2 regions of the Citrobacter koseri ATCC BAA-895 genome follow, and region 2 is predicted to be linked to the other one. Evidence: predicted binding sites of a transcription regulator. Region 2 holds the regulator's gene; the other holds the start of a gene.
What was found. Region 2 encodes Fur, which represses iron uptake genes when iron is present. Its sites were predicted from a motif close to ATAATAATGAGAACNACTATCAA; they were not measured.

Region 1 (8,251 bases), 2.1 Mb from region 2:
CTTTCTTGACCAGTACAGCCGCTTTCTTGTTGGTGTAGGTCAAAATATCCAGAGCCTGCGACACTTTCTTACCGCGAATCAGGTCAGCAACAAGGCGAACCTTCTGAGCAGAAGAACGAGCATGGCGATGTTTAGCGATAGTTTCCATCTCTTCCTCCTACCTTATTTCTTCTTCGCTTTTTTATCAGCAGCGTGGCCGCGATAAGTACGAGTCGGTGCGAATTCACCCAGTTTGTGACCGACCATTTCATCGGTTACAAATACCGGAACGTGCTGACGACCATTATGGACAGCGATGGTCAAACCGATCATGTTAGGAAAGATCGTTGAACGACGGGACCAAGTGCGCAGGGGCTTCTTGTCTCCGCTTTCCACCGCTTTCTCTACCTTCTTCAGCAAGTGCAGGTCAATAAAAGGACCTTTCTTGAGAGAACGTGGCATGGCTTATCCTCTAAAATTATTTGCTACGGCGACGTACGATGAATTTATCAGTACGCTTGTTGCTGCGGGTCTTCTTACCTTTGGTCTGAACGCCCCACGGAGTTACCGGGTGCTTACCAAAGTTACGACCTTCACCACCACCATGTGGGTGGTCTACTGGGTTCATCGCGGTACCGCGAACGGTCGGACGAACACCACGCCAGCGTGCAGCACCTGCTTTACCCAGAACGCGCAGCATATGCTCAGCATTGCCAACTTCGCCCAGAGTTGCACGGCAGTCTGCTTCGACTTTACGCATTTCACCAGAACGCAGACGCAGAGTGACATAAGCACCATCGCGCGCAACGATCTGAACGTAAGTACCAGCGGAACGTGCCAGCTGACCGCCTTTACCTGGTTTCATTTCTACGTTATGAACGGTAGAACCAACCGGGATGTTGCGCATCGGCAGGGTGTTGCCTGGTTTGATTGCAGCATCAACGCCAGATTGAATCTGGTCGCCAGCTTTCAGGCCTTTAGGGGCCAGGATGTAACGGCGCTCACCGTCTTTGTACAGAACCAGCGCGATGTTCGCGGAACGGTTCGGATCGTACTCAAGACGTTCAACAACTGCCGGAATACCATCTTTGTTGCGTTTGAAGTCAACAATACGGTATGCCTGCTTGTGGCCACCACCGATATGACGAGTGGTGATACGGCCATTGTTGTTACGACCACCGGATTTGCTGTTTTTTTCCAGCAACGGAGCAAAAGGTTTGCCCTTGTGCAGCTCAGGGTTAACCACTTTAACTACGTGGCGACGACCCGGAGATGTCGGTTTACATTTAACAACTGCCATTGTATTACTCCTCCGACTTACTCAGCGCCGCCAACGAAGTCCAGATTCTGGCCTTCTTTCAGGGTGACGTAAGCTTTTTTCCAGTCGCTACGACGACCGATACGCTGTCCGTGACGTTTAACTTTCCCTTTAACAACCAGGGTGTTAACGACTTCGACTTCGACTTCAAACAGTTTCTGCACAGCAGCTTTGATTTCTGCTTTGGTCGCGTCTTTAGCAACTTTGAGAACGATGGTGTTGGTTTTTTCCATCGCAGTAGACGCTTTTTCAGAAACGTGCGGTGCGCGCAGCACCTTCAGCAGACGTTCTTCACGAATCATGCCAGCATCTCCTCAACTTGCTTAACAGCATCAGCAGTCATTACGACTTTGTCGAAGGCGATCAGGCTAACCGGGTCGATACCAGTTGCATCGCGTACGTCAACCTTGTGCAGGTTGCGCGCAGCCAGGAACAGGTTCTCGTCCAGCTCACCGGTGATGATCAGCACATCTTCCAGAGCCATGTCTTTCAGTTTCTGAGCCAGCAGCTTAGTTTTAGGCGCTTCTACAGAGAACTTCTCGACAACGATCAGACGATCCTGACGTACCAGTTCGGACAGAATGCTTTTCAGCGCGCCGCGGTACATCTTCTTGTTAACTTTTTGACTGTGGTCCTGCGGACGTGCAGCGAAGGTCACGCCACCAGAACGCCAGATCGGGCTCTTGATAGAACCAGAACGCGCACGGCCGGTACCTTTCTGGCGCCACGGTTTTTTACCGGAACCAGTTACTTCAGCACGAGTCTTCTGAGCACGAGTGCCCTGACGAGCACCAGCTGCATAAGCAACAACAACCTGGTGAACCAGCGCTTCGTTGAAATCACGACCGAAGGTAGTTTCGGAAACAGTCAGCGCGCTCTGCGCGTCTTTCAATACTAATTCCATTGCTATCCCCTTACGCCTTCACAGCTGGTTTAACGATCAGGTCGCAACCGGTTGCACCCGGAACACCACCTTTAACCAGCAGCAGGTTGCGCTCAGCGTCAACACGTACTACGTCCAGGCTCTGAACGGTTACACGTTCGTTACCCAGCTGACCTGCCATTTTCTTGCCTTTGAACACTTTGCCCGGAGTCTGGTTCTGACCGATAGAACCCGGAACGCGGTGAGACAAGGAGTTACCGTGAGTAGCGTCCTGGGTACGGAAGTTCCAGCGCTTAACGGTACCTGCGAAACCTTTACCTTTAGAGGTGCCAGTTACGTCAACTTTTTTAACGTCAGCAAACAGTTCAACGCTAATGCTCTGACCAACGGTGTATTCTTCACCCTCTGCCAGACGGAACTCCCACAGGCCGCGGCCAGCTTCTACGCCAGCTTTAGCAAAGTGGCCAGCTTCCGGCTTGGTTACACGGTTAGCTTTTTTAGCACCAGTGGTAACCTGAACAGCGCGGTAGCCATCGTTAGCCAGATCTTTAACCTGAGTAACGCGGTTTGCTTCAACTTCGATTACGGTTACTGGGATAGAGACGCCATCTTCAGTGAAGATGCGGGTCATACCCACTTTTTTACCGACTAAACCAATCATTGTTTCAACCTCTCAATCGCTCGATGACCTGATTAACCCAGGCTGATCTGCACGTCTACACCGGCAGCCAGGTCCAGACGCATCAGAGCATCAACGGTTTTCTCGGTTGGCTCAACGATGTCAACCAGACGCTTGTGAGTGCGAATTTCGTACTGATCGCGCGCGTCTTTGTTAACGTGCGGGGAGATCAGAACGGTAAAGCGCTCTTTGCGGGTCGGCAGCGGGATCGGACCACGGACTTGCGCACCAGTGCGCTTAGCAGTCTCGACGATTTCCGCGGTTGATTGATCGATCAGACGATGATCAAACGCTTTCAGGCGGATACGGATTCTTTGGTTCTGCATGAGACCAGAGCTCCAATTATTTTATAAACGAAAATGATTACTCCTCGTGCCCATTACGATTGATGGGAGAGTGTAACCGTTCTTACGTAGCTCCCCGATTGGGAGCATTGTTAGATAACCAAATCGGCTACCTAAGGTTCAGATCGAACCTGCCGTCAACTAAGACAAGCCCGCGCATTATACGCAAATCTCAGCCTGACGCAAGTGCCGCGTAGATATTAATCATTTCGTCTGTAATGCGAGCAACTTCGCACATGCATTGTGCCGTTTTTGTTTTGCGCATTTTCTTCGGAATACACTGCGCAACGTCATCATTCCTCCGTTGCATGGAAAATGAGTTTCACGGATGGTGAGCGCAACGTTTAATGAGGATGACATGATGCAACCCGACCTCCCCTTCCTGATTATCTACCTCTTATTATCTGCGCTATCCGGGATATATGACGCGCGAACAGGACTCTTGCCCGATCGGCTTACCTGTCCCCTGCTCTGGAGCGGCCTGCTTTATTACCTGTGCTGTTTACCTGACCATTTGCCAGATGCGCTTTGGGGCGCCATTGCGGGTTACGGCGGGTTCGCCCTTCTCTATTGGGGATATCGACTGCTGTATCGCAAAGAAGGGCTCGGGTACGGCGATATCAAATTTCTTGCCGCGCTTGGCGCCTGGCATCGTTGGGAGTCATTACCCCTGCTGGTCTTTCTGGCCGCGCTTATTGCCAGCATTAACGTGATGGCGATGTACGTAATAAACGGGAAAGGGGCATTAAAAAACCCGCTGCCGTTCGGGCCATTTCTGGCGGCTGCGGGTTTTATCATTGGCTGGAAAACACTGCTGTCGGGGAGTTAATCGTCCACTTTAATCTGCGATTGCAGGTAATTCTGTAGACCAATTTTTGCAATCAGATCCAGCTCCGTCTCAAGCCAGTCGATATGCCCTTCTTCATCTGTCAGGATCTCAATCATCATGTCCCGGCTAACGTAATCATGAACGCTGTCGGCGTAGGCTATGGCTTCACGTAGATCCTTCGCTCCTTCCAGTTCCAGACGGAGATCTGACTGCAACATCTCTTCGACATCTTCACCAATGCCCAGCTTGCCAAGATCCTGCAAGTTTGGGATACCCTCAAGAAATAAAATACGCTCGATATATTTATCAGCGTGTTTCATTTCATCGATGGATTCATGGTATTCGACGTCATTCAGACGAGTGAGCCCCCAGTTTTTAAACATACGGGCATGGAGAAAGTACTGATTGATTGCGACAAGCTCATTTCCCAATAGTTTATTGAGATAATTTATGATTTTAACATCACCTTTCATTTTATAGTCCCTCCGCTTCCACTCTTAGAGCGTAGATGGGGCTACAAGGATGTCAAAAAAAAGAATGTGACTCAGGCGATTTCTTTAAACTCCGGCATTTGCATTAACTCATCCTGCATCACTTCACGCGCCGCCCGGACGCACTTACCGCATTGATTTCCAACAGGAATAAACTTACGTAATTGTTGGAAAGATTGAGGGTGAAACTGACGAACAGCCTGACGAATTTTTTTATCACTTACACCATTACACAAACAAACGTACATGATCGCTCCCGTTCAATTTCTGCGCAAAGTGTAAATGAGAATAGTTATGATTACAATAGCACAAATACGTTTGTGTGCAGGGAGAGGAATAAAAAATGCGACTAAATATGACACTCTTTATATAGCAGGTAGATATGACAGACAGCAAAAAGGGCGCCGAAGCGCCCTTTTTAAGTGCAGAACTAATTATTAAATAATTAGCTCATTACTTTAGCAACAACGCCCGCGCCAACGGTACGGCCGCCTTCACGGATTGCGAAACGCAGACCGTCGTCCATCGCGATCGGGTGGATCAGGGTAACAACCATTTTGATGTTGTCGCCCGGCATTACCATCTCTACGCCTTCCGGCAGTTCGATGGTGCCAGTCACGTCAGTTGTACGGAAGTAGAACTGCGGACGGTAGCCTTTGAAGAACGGAGTATGACGGCCGCCTTCATCTTTGGACAGAATGTACACTTCAGATTCGAACTTGGTGTGCGGCTTGATGGAACCCGGCTTAGCCAGTACCTGACCACGTTCGATTTCTTCACGTTTGATACCACGCAGCAGAACACCTACGTTCTCACCAGCACGGCCTTCGTCCAGCAGTTTGCGGAACATTTCAACGCCAGTACAGGTAGACTTCGCAGTCTCTTTGATACCAACGATTTCAACTTCTTCGCCCACTTTGATGATACCGCGCTCTACACGACCGGTAACAACGGTACCACGACCGGAGATGGAGAATACGTCTTCGATCGGCAGCAGGAACGGCTTGTCAATCGCACGCTCTGGTTCCGGGATGTAAGAATCCAGGTAGCCAGCCAGTTCGATGATTTTCGCTTCCCACTCAGCTTCGCCTTCCAGCGCTTTCAGAGCAGAACCACGAACGATCGGCGTGTCGTCGCCCGGGAAATCGTACTGAGACAGCAGTTCACGCACTTCCATCTCAACCAGTTCCAGCAGCTCTTCGTCATCAACCATGTCGCATTTGTTCAGGAACACGATGATGTACGGAACGCCTACCTGACGACCCAGCAGGATGTGCTCACGGGTCTGCGGCATCGGGCCGTCAGTCGCAGCAACAACCAGGATCGCGCCGTCCATCTGCGCAGCACCGGTGATCATGTTTTTAACATAGTCGGCGTGGCCCGGGCAGTCTACGTGCGCGTAGTGGCGAGTCGGGGTGTCGTATTCAACGTGAGAAGTGTTGATGGTGATACCACGAGCTTTTTCTTCCGGCGCGTTATCGATCTGGTCGAATGCACGAGCAGCACCGCCGTAGGTTTTAGCCAGTACGGTAGTGATTGCAGCAGTCAGAGTAGTTTTACCATGGTCAACGTGGCCGATGGTGCCGACGTTAACGTGCGGTTTTGTACGTTCAAATTTTTCTTTAGACACGGCTATATTCCTTACTATAGTGCTCTCCCCTTCAGGAGAGAGCACGGGACTTAGGTTTTAATCCTGTGGATTATTTACCACGGGCTTCAATAACGGCCTGAGCAACGTTGCTCGGTGCATCATCATACTTCAGGAATTCCATAGTGTATGATGCGCGACCTTTGGTCAGAGAACGCAGCTGAGTTGCATATCCGAACATTTCAGACAGCGGTACTTCAGCGTGGATCTTAACGCCAGTAACTTCGGATTCCTGACCGCGCAGCATACCGCGACGACGGCTCAAGTCACCAATTACGTCACCGGTGTTCTCTTCCGGCGTTTCTACCTCAACCTTCATGATCGGCTCAAGCAGAACAGGTTTCGCTTTCTTAAAGCCTTCTTTAAAGGCAATAGACGCAGCCAGTTTAAACGCCAGTTCAGAGGAGTCAACGTCATGGTAAGAACCGAAGTGCAGACGGATACCGATGTCAACAACCGGATAGCCAGCCAGCGGGCCTGCTTTCAGCTGCTCCTGGATACCTTTATCAACGGCCGGGATGTATTCGCCAGGGATTACACCACCCTTGATGTCGTTGATGAACTCGTAGCCTTTCGGGTTGGAACCCGGCTCCAGCGGGTACATGTCGATAACAACATGACCGTACTGACCGCGACCACCAGACTGCTTGGCGTGTTTACCTTCGATATCGGTAACTTTCGAGCGAATCGCTTCGCGGTAAGCAACCTGAGGTTTACCGACGTTCGCTTCAACGTTGAATTCACGCTTCATACGGTCAACGATGATGTCGAGGTGCAGCTCACCCATACCGGCGATAATGGTCTGGTTAGATTCTTCGTCAGTCCATACGCGGAAAGACGGGTCTTCTTTAGCCAGACGGCCCAGAGCCAGACCCATTTTTTCCTGGTCAGCTTTGGTTTTCGGTTCTACTGCGATGGAGATTACCGGCTCAGGGAATTCCATACGTTCCAGAATGATCGGCGCGTCCGGGTCACACAGGGTGTCACCCGTAGTTACGTCTTTCAGACCGATAGCAGCAGCGATGTCGCCCGCGCGAACTTCTTTGATCTCTTCACGTTTGTTAGCGTGCATCTGAACGATACGACCGAAACGCTCACGTGCAGATTTCACGGAGTTCAGTACGGTATCACCAGAGTTAACCACACCAGAGTACACACGGAAGAAGGTCAGGTTACCCACGAACGGGTCGGTAGCAATTTTGAATGCCAGTGCAGAGAAAGGCTCATCATCGCTAGCATGACGCTCAGCCGGAGTATCTTTACCGTCGTCCAGGATACCGTTGATCGCAGGTACGTCAACCGGGGATGGCAGGTAATCAATTACCGCATCCAGCATCGCCTGAACACCTTTGTTCTTAAATGCAGAACCACAGGTTACCAGGATGATTTCGTTGCTCAGAACACGCTGACGCAGAGCTTTTTTGATCTCTTCTTCAGTCAGTTCTTCGCCACCCAGGTATTTTTCCATCAGCTCTTCAGAAGCTTCCGCAGCGGACTCGATCAGGTTCTGGTGCCATTCTTCAGCCAGTTCCTGCATGTCAGCCGGGATATCTTCGTAAGTGAAGGTAACGCCTGCATCTGCTTCGTTCCAGTTGATGGCTTTCATTTTCACCAGGTCAACAACACCGGTGAACGCTTCTTCAGCGCCAATCGCCAGTTGCAGCGGAACAGGGTTCGCGCCCAGACGGCTTTTGATCTGACCAACAACTTTCAGGAAGTTCGCACCCATACGGTCCATTTTGTTAACGAACGCAATGCGCGGAACTTTATATTTGTTTGCCTGACGCCATACGGTTTCAGACTGCGGCTGAACACCACCAACTGCGCAGTAAACCATTACTGCACCATCAAGAACACGCATGGAACGTTCTACTTCGATAGTGAAGTCAACGTGCCCCGGGGTGTCGATGATGTTTACGCGATGCGGTTCATACTGCTTAGCCATACCAGACCAGAATGCAGTAGTCGCTGCGGAGGTGATGGTAATACCACGCTCCTGCTCCTGCTCCATCCAGTCCATGGTAGCTGCGCCGTCATGAACTTCACCGATTTTATGGTTTACACCGGTGTAGAACAGAAT
Region 2 (8,251 bases):
ATACCGCGGCCTCCATCCGTGAATTCTGCAAACGCATCGGCGTTACCAAGCAGGACAACACCATTGAGATGGCGTCGCTGGAGTCCTGCATTCGTGAAGATCTGAATGAAAACGCACCGCGCGCGATGGCGGTTATCGATCCGGTGAAACTGGTTATCGAAAACTACCCGCAGGGCGAAAGCGAAATGGTCACCATGCCGAACCATCCGAACAAACCGGAAATGGGCAGCCGTGAAGTACCGTTTAGCGGTGAGATCTGGATCGATCGTGCTGACTTCCGCGAAGAAGCGAACAAGCAGTACAAGCGTCTGGTGATGGGGAAAGAAGTGCGTCTGCGTAACGCCTATGTGGTGAAAGCTGAGCGCGTGGAGAAGGATGCGGAAGGCAATATCACCACCATCTTCTGTACCTATGATGCGGACACCCTGAGCAAAGATCCGGCTGATGGCCGTAAAGTGAAGGGCGTCATTCACTGGGTAAGCGCGGCACACGCGCTGCCGGTTGAAATTCGTCTGTACGATCGTCTGTTCAGCGTGCCGAACCCGGGCGCCGCAGAGGACTTCCTGTCCGTGATCAACCCTGAATCGCTGGTAATTAAGCAGGGTTACGCGGAACCGTCGTTGCAGAACGCCGTAGCGGGTAAAGCGTATCAGTTTGAGCGTGAAGGCTACTTCTGCCTGGACAGCCGCTACACAACGGCGGATAAACGCGTATTTAACCGTACCGTAGGTCTGCGCGATACGTGGGCTAAAGCGGGCGAGTAAAGCCACCACATCGCATCACCTTCCAACGCCGCATTTTGCGGCGTTTTTTTATCCTTTCCATTTTGTCATCCCGCTCTCTGTTTGCAGAGCGAATTAATGCCGTCGGGAAAATAATTTCGCAACAAAATAGTTTTGGCATAGTGAATTTATGGAATGAATATCATTTCATGTGAAACCGATTTCATGTGCATGGAAAACAAGACAATTTTAACTTTTGTTCATCTTTTTTAGCGCCTGATGAAAATGTAACAGAAAGCAATGAAATATGTGCGGTTGCTCATACTCTTACATTCTCGTTACAGAAAGAGATTGATAATTCGCGTCGCGAAAAATAGTCTATTCACTGTAGTCTGCGAGGTTTTTCTCAACGCTACTTTTACATTTTTATTTTTCGCTGTCCGCTTTTGTTCGGCAGCATTTTATACGTCAAAGAGGATTAACACATGCGTACGTTTAGTGGCAAACGTAGTACGCTGGCGCTGGCTATCGCCGGTATCACAGCAATGTCAGGTTTGGTCGTCGTTCCACAGGCTCAGGCCGAAGGCTTTATTGACGATTCCACGTTAACAGGCGGCATCTATTACTGGCAGCGTGAGCGTGACCGTAAAGATGTCACCGACGATGACAAATATAAAACCAACCTTTCACACGCGACCTGGAACGCCAATCTGGATTTCCAGTCTGGTTATGCGGCTGATATGTTCGGTCTGGATATCGCGGCATTTACCGCGATAGAAATGGCGGAAAACGGCGACAGCGGACACCCCAACGAAATCGCCTTCTCGAAAAAGAATAAAGGTTACGATGAAGATTATTCTGGCGATAAGAGCGGGATCAGCCTTTATAAAGCCGCGGCAAAATTTAAGTACGGGCCAACCTGGGCGCGTGCGGGGTATATCCAGCCGACCGGTCAGACGCTGTTAGCGCCGCACTGGAGCTTTATGCCGGGTACTTATCAGGGTGCGGAAGCCGGAGCGAATTTTGACTACGGTGATGCGGGCGCGCTGAGTTTCTCCTATATGTGGGCCAACCAATATAAAGCGCCGTGGCACACCGATGTTGATAAATTCTATCAGGCCGATAAAAAGACCAAAGTGGATTACCTCCATTCTATCGGTGCTAAATACGATTTCAAAAATGACCTCGTGCTGGAAGCGGCATTTGGTCAGTCAGAAGGGTATGTCGACCAGTATTTTGCTAAAGCCAGCTACAAATTTGATTTGGGCGGCAACCCGTTCACCACCAGCTATCAGTTCTATGGTGCGCGCGACAAAGTTGATGATCGCAGCGTAAACGATATTTATGACGGCACCGCCTGGTTGCAGGCGCTGACTTTCGGTTACAAAGTGGCCGAAGTCGTCGATTTGCGCCTGGAAGGGACCTGGGTTAAGGCGGACGGTCAACAAGGTTACTTCCTGCAACGTATGACGCCAACTTACGCATCCTCAAACGGTCGTCTGGATATCTGGTGGGATAACCGCTCAGACTTTAACGCCAACGGCGAAAAAGCCGTCTTCTTCGGTGCGATGTACGATCTGAAAAACTGGAACCTGCCGGGCTGGGCAGTGGGGGCGTCATACGTTTACGCCTGGGACGCGAAGCCATCAACCTGGCAGATTACCCCGGATGCGTACTATGACAAAAACCGTACCATTGAAGAGTCTTCTTACAGCCTTGATGCGGTCTACACCCTACAGGAAGGCCGTGCCAAAGGCACCATGTTTAAACTGCACTTCACGGAATATGACAACCACTCCAACATCCCAAGCTGGGGCGGCGGTTACGGCAACATCTTCCAGGATGAACGTGACGTGAAGTTCATGGTTATCGCTCCGTTCACTATTTTCTGATGCTCGTTGCGGCAGGCGATTTGTCTGCCGCAACGTTGAGGACACTGATATGAAAAAACTGTTACTCATCGCCATGATGGCATCGGGACTGGTGGCCTGCGCGCAGCCAACCGCGCCGAAAGAAGACAGTCAGTTAAAAGAGGCATATAGCGCCTGCATCAATACGGCGCAAGGTTCGCCAGAGAAAATTGAGGCCTGTCAGAGTGTACTGAACGTGCTGAAGAAAGATGACCAGCACAAGCAGTTTGCTACAGAAGAGAGCGTGCGCATACTGGATTACCAGCAGTGCATTCAGGCTACGCGTACGGGGAACGATCAGGCGGTGACCGCCGATTGCGACAAAATCTGGCAGGAAATTCGCAGCAAAAATAGCGCCAAATAAAAGCAGGGCGGGTTAATGGCGGGCGGAGAGTTCTCTCCGCCCGTTTGCGTTTTTTAAGGCCGCTACCGGGTCGGAGGCATAAAAAAAGCCAACCGGTCGGTTGGCTTTTTAGGAGGGTTCACATTACTTCGCGTCGTGCGCGTGCTCGTCTTCCCGGCAATCGCCTTCAGCGCAGTGGCCGTAGAGATAGAGGCTGTGGTTCGTCAAACGAATGCCATGCTTAGCCGCAATCTCACGCTGGCGCGCTTCGATAGAATCATCACTGAATTCGATCACTTTGCCACAATCGAGGCAAATAAGGTGATCGTGATGATGCTGTTGGGTCAGCTCAAAAACGGATTTACCGCCTTCAAAATTGTGGCGGGTTACGATACCGGCGTCATCAAACTGGTTCAGCACACGGTACACGGTCGCCAGCCCAATCTCTTCACCCATGTCGATCAGACGTTTATATAAATCTTCCGCACTGACGTGATGGTTATCCGGTTCCTGAAGAACTTCCAGAATTTTTAAACGAGGAAGCGTTACTTTCAGGCCAGCCTTCTTTAATGCGGTATTGTTGTCAGTCATGCGGAATCTGTCCTGTTGCTAAACGATTCACTTCAAACAAAGAAGTGACAGAAATTGCACTTGAGATCATGCGTTTCATTATAGAACTGCCACGCCTAAATGAAAACTGCAAGCCTCCGGCAAATATTGTTAATAAAAACGAGGTATCGCCAACAAACACACTGTGCAATACCAGAATAACACCCGGACATTGTACAGGGTCAGGCAAGAAAGTTACAAATTTGTAGCAATTATTTTAATTGGTTTTATCTATTGATGCGACGCAGATGCTTTTCTGCGCCGCACAAAATCAGGCGTTAATGATTTCGTCGAGGTGCAGTTCGCCGGAAATCTGTTTAACCCATTTTTCAACGCGATCTGCGGTCAGTTCAGGCTGACGGTCTTCGTCGATAGCCAGACCAACAAAGTGATCGTCGTCAGCCAGACCTTTGGACGCTTCAAAATGGTAGCCCGCCGTTGGCCAGTGACCGACGATGGTCGCGCCGCGCGGCTCAATGATGTCGCGGATGGTGCCTAACGCGTCGCAGAAATATTCTGCGTAATCTTCCTGGTCGCCGCAGCCGAACAGCGCCACCAGTTTACCGTTAAAATCAATCTCTTCGAGAGTCGGGAAGAAGTCATCCCAGTCACATTGCGCTTCACCGTAGTACCAGGTCGGGATGCCCAGCAGCAGGATGTCGTACCCTTCCAGGTCCTCTTTGCTGCTTTTCGCAATGTCATGCACATCGGCAACGTCTTTACCAAGCTGTTTTTGAATCATTTTTGCGATATTTTCGGTATTACCGGTGTCGCTGCCGAAAAAGATGCCAGTGATTGCCATGAGTAAAATAACCTCTTGAAACTTATTGAAATGGTGGTGGCGTATTGCCCGCAGATAAGGGCAATCATAGCAGAACAGTCAGGCATGCGGAAACAGCAATCACGCGGGACTGCACTCTGTGCTACATGATTTATGATATTGAGCAGTTTTTCAGACTACGCCCTGGCCGCGCAGCGCTGCCAGTTGAGTCATCAGCATCTCTTCGATGAGTTCGCTACGGCTCATATTGCGGGATTCGGCCAGCTCGTTCAGCGCATCGACAGCCTCAGCGTTGAGTTTCAGTTCGACACGCTTAAGGCCACGTACTTTGTCGCGTTTTAGCTGGTTACGCTTATTAATGCGCAGCTGTTCATCACGCGAAAGCGGATTGGTTTTGGGTCGTCCCGGGCGACGCTCGTGTGCGAACAGATCTAATGTCGTACGGTCCGTTTGTTCTTTGGCCATGATTTTGGTGACTTCGGGGAAACAATCAGCCAGGCGTCTGCCCGGATGGATAGCGCGCCATCATACATCAGCAAGGCAGACACGCCAACGCCCGCGGACGTAATCGCGCGCGGACGCTGAGTTTTTAATCAGTTGGCCTTATCTGCCAGATAGCGACGAATGGCGCGCAGCACCGCATCGGGTTTTTCCGCGTGAACCCAGTGGCCCGCTCCGGCGATGACGTGCGCCCGCGCCTGAGGGAACTGCGCCAGCAGATCGTGACGATATGCTTCGGTCACATAAGGCGAGTTGCCGCCGGGGATAAACAACACCGGGCGATCCCAGGCTGGAATGGTCTCCCAGCCCACAATATGTGGATACTGTTCCCACAACACCGGTACGTTAAAGCGCCATTCGCCGTCGATAAACGATTTCAGCAGAAACTGGATGACGCCTTCTTCTTGCAGATGTTGACGCATAACGGTGGCGGCCTGTTGACGGGTTTCGGCGCCCGCGTCGGTGACGGCATTGATGGCGGCGAAGATTTCATCGTGGCGGCGAACGTGGTAATCGACCGGCGCGATGTCGATCGCGACCAACTGGTCAATACGCTCCGGCGCCAGCGCGGTGAGCGCCATTACCGCTTTACCGCCCATGGAGTGGCCGATAAAGGTGGCTTTCTCAATGCCTTCGGCATCAATGGTATCCAGTAAGTCTTGCGCCATTGCCGGGTAGTCCATCACCGGATCGCGAGGGGAGAGACCGTGGTTGCGCATATCAACCTGAATGATATCGTGATCGGTCACCAGGTCGCGCGCCAGCACGCCGAGGTTGTCCAGGCTGCCAAACAAACCGTGAACGAGGACGATGGGAGAATTATTGTGCAGGTTTTGTGCAGTTTGCGCTCGGATATTCAATTTCATGGCAAAGTTCTTTTTTTCGCTCTGTCGGGTTAGGGTATTATGTTGACTATTCTGCCACAGGGCTGCAACAACTACGGTTTACTCCGAGTTTTTCCGTCAGCCAGGTTTGACGCTATCCGCTGTTGGAATTTGCCTTTACACTACGTGCAGGTAATCCCAACGACTTGTATTCAGATAAGACACCGCACTGGATTAAGATGAAAACGATTGAAGTTGATGATGAACTCTATAGCTATATTGCCAGCCACACCAAGCATATTGGCGAGAGCGCATCCGACATTTTACGGCGCATGTTGAAGTTTTCCGCCGTATCACAGCCTGTCACTCCGGCGGCGAAAGAGGTTCGCATCGCGCAACCTGCTATCGTGGAAGCGAAGCCCGTCAACCCCGTAAAAGATAAAGTCCGCGCCATGCGTGAACTGCTGCTTTCCGACGAGTACGCGGAGCAGAAGAAAGCGGTAAACCGCTTCATGCTGGTGCTGTCTACACTCTACTCACTGGATAATCGCGCGTTTGCCGAAGCGACGGAGTCGTTGCATGGCCGTACGCGCGTCTATTTTGCGGCTGATGAACACACGCTGCTGAAAAATGGTAATCAAACTAAACCGAAACATGTGCCCGGCACGCCGTATTGGGTGATTACCAACACCAACACCGGCCGTAAATGCAGCATGGTTGAACACATCATGCAGTCAATGCAATTCCCGGCGGAATTGATTGAGAAGGTTTGCGGAACAATTTAATCCTTGCATTAAAAGGACCAGGCAATGGCAATCCACAACCGTGCAGGTCAACCTGCGCAACAGAGTGATTTGATTAACGTCGCCCAACTGACGGCACAGTACTATGTACTGAAACCCGAAGCAGGGAATGCAGAGCACGCCGTGAAGTTCGGTACGTCCGGGCATCGCGGTAGCGCAGGTCGTCATAGTTTTAACGAGCCGCACATCCTGGCGATCGCCCAGGCGATTGCGGAAGAGCGTGCAAAAAACGGTATCACTGGTCCTTGTTATGTGGGCAAAGATACCCACGCGCTGTCTGAACCGGCATTTATCTCTGTACTGGAAGTGCTGGCGGCGAACGGTGTTGATGTCATCGTGCAGGAAAACAATGGCTTCACGCCAACGCCTGCCGTTTCCAACGCTATCCTGGTTCACAATAAAAAAGGCGGCCCGCTGGCTGATGGCATCGTGATCACGCCATCTCACAACCCACCGGAAGACGGCGGAATTAAGTACAACCCGCCAAACGGCGGCCCGGCGGATACCAACGTCACCAAAGTGGTGGAAGACAGGGCCAACGCGCTGCTGGCTGACGGCCTGAAGGGCGTGAAGCGTATCTCTCTGGATGCGGCGATGGCCTCAGGCCATGTTAAAGAGCAGGATCTGGTGCAGCCGTTCGTTGAAGGGCTGGCGGATATCGTCGATATGGCGGCGATTCAGAAAGCGGGCCTGACGCTGGGCGTCGATCCGCTGGGCGGTTCCGGTATCGAATACTGGAAGCGTATTGCTAAGCACTACAACCTGAACCTGACTATCGTTAACGATCACGTTGATCAGACGTTCCGCTTTATGCATCTCGACAAAGACGGCGCAATCCGTATGGACTGTTCCTCCGAGTGCGCGATGGCGGGTCTGCTGGCGCTGCGTGATAAGTTCGATCTGGCGTTCGCCAACGACCCGGACTATGACCGCCACGGCATCGTGACTCCGGCAGGGCTGATGAACCCGAACCACTATCTGGCGGTAGCGATCAACTATCTGTTCCAGCACCGCCCGCAGTGGGGCAAAGAGGTGGCGGTCGGTAAAACGCTGGTTTCCTCTGCGATGATCGATCGCGTGGTGAACGATTTGGGCCGTAAACTGGTGGAAGTGCCGGTCGGCTTTAAATGGTTCGTCGACGGTCTGTTCGACGGCAGCTTCGGCTTCGGCGGCGAAGAGAGCGCCGGGGCGTCTTTCCTGCGTTTCGACGGCACGCCGTGGTCTACCGATAAAGACGGCATCATCATGTGCCTGCTGGCGGCGGAAATCACGGCCGTCACCGGGAAGAACCCGCAGGAGCACTACAACGAGCTGGCGGCCCGCTTCGGCGCGCCGAGCTATAACCGTTTGCAGGCAAGCGCAACGTCTGCGCAGAAAGCCGCATTGTCTAAGCTCTCTCCAGAAATGGTGAGCGCCAGCACGCTGGCGGGCGATCCGATCACCGCGCGTCTGACGGCGGCGCCGGGTAACGGCGCGTCGATTGGCGGCCTGAAAGTGATGACCGACAACGGCTGGTTTGCCGCGCGGCCTTCTGGCACGGAAGACGCTTATAAGATTTATTGCGAAAGCTTCCTCGGCGAGGAACACCGCAAGCAGATCGAAAAAGAAGCGGTTGAGATTGTCAGCGAAGTGCTGAAAAACGCGTAAGTGCGGTTTGTGTGCCGGGCGGTACTGCGTTTGCCCGGCTACAACAACGATCGTAGGCCCGGTAAGCGTTAGCGCCACCGGGCTTTTTTTTAACCGTGTTTGTTTTTCAGC

Region 1: the regulator Fur is predicted to act here: its motif matches at 4,806-4,828, upstream of bfd (bacterioferritin-associated ferredoxin).

The regions. Positions count from the first base shown of each region.
Region 1 is NC_009792.1:4,348,454-4,356,704, forward strand. It holds gene rplV (50S ribosomal protein L22) at 1-148, opposite strand, end outside; gene rpsS (30S ribosomal protein S19) at 163-441, opposite strand; gene rplB (50S ribosomal protein L2) at 458-1,279, opposite strand; gene rplW (50S ribosomal protein L23) at 1,297-1,599, opposite strand; gene rplD (50S ribosomal protein L4) at 1,596-2,201, opposite strand; gene rplC (50S ribosomal protein L3) at 2,212-2,841, opposite strand; gene rpsJ (30S ribosomal protein S10) at 2,874-3,185, opposite strand; gene CKO_RS20225 (prepilin peptidase) at 3,565-4,032, shown strand; gene bfr (bacterioferritin) at 4,029-4,505, opposite strand; gene bfd (bacterioferritin-associated ferredoxin) at 4,577-4,771, opposite strand; gene tuf (elongation factor Tu) at 4,969-6,153, opposite strand; gene fusA (elongation factor G) at 6,224-8,251, opposite strand, start outside.
Region 2 is NC_009792.1:2,289,434-2,297,684, reverse strand. It holds gene glnS (glutamine--tRNA ligase) at 1-764, shown strand, start outside; gene chiP (chitoporin ChiP) at 1,208-2,614, shown strand; gene chiQ (ChiQ/YbfN family lipoprotein) at 2,664-2,996, shown strand; gene fur (ferric iron uptake transcriptional regulator) at 3,120-3,566, opposite strand; gene fldA (flavodoxin FldA) at 3,856-4,386, opposite strand; gene ybfE (LexA regulated protein) at 4,537-4,830, opposite strand; gene ybfF (esterase) at 4,959-5,732, opposite strand; gene seqA (replication initiation negative regulator SeqA) at 5,930-6,475, shown strand; gene pgm (phosphoglucomutase (alpha-D-glucose-1,6-bisphosphate-dependent)) at 6,500-8,140, shown strand; gene potE (putrescine-ornithine antiporter) at 8,230-8,251, opposite strand, start outside.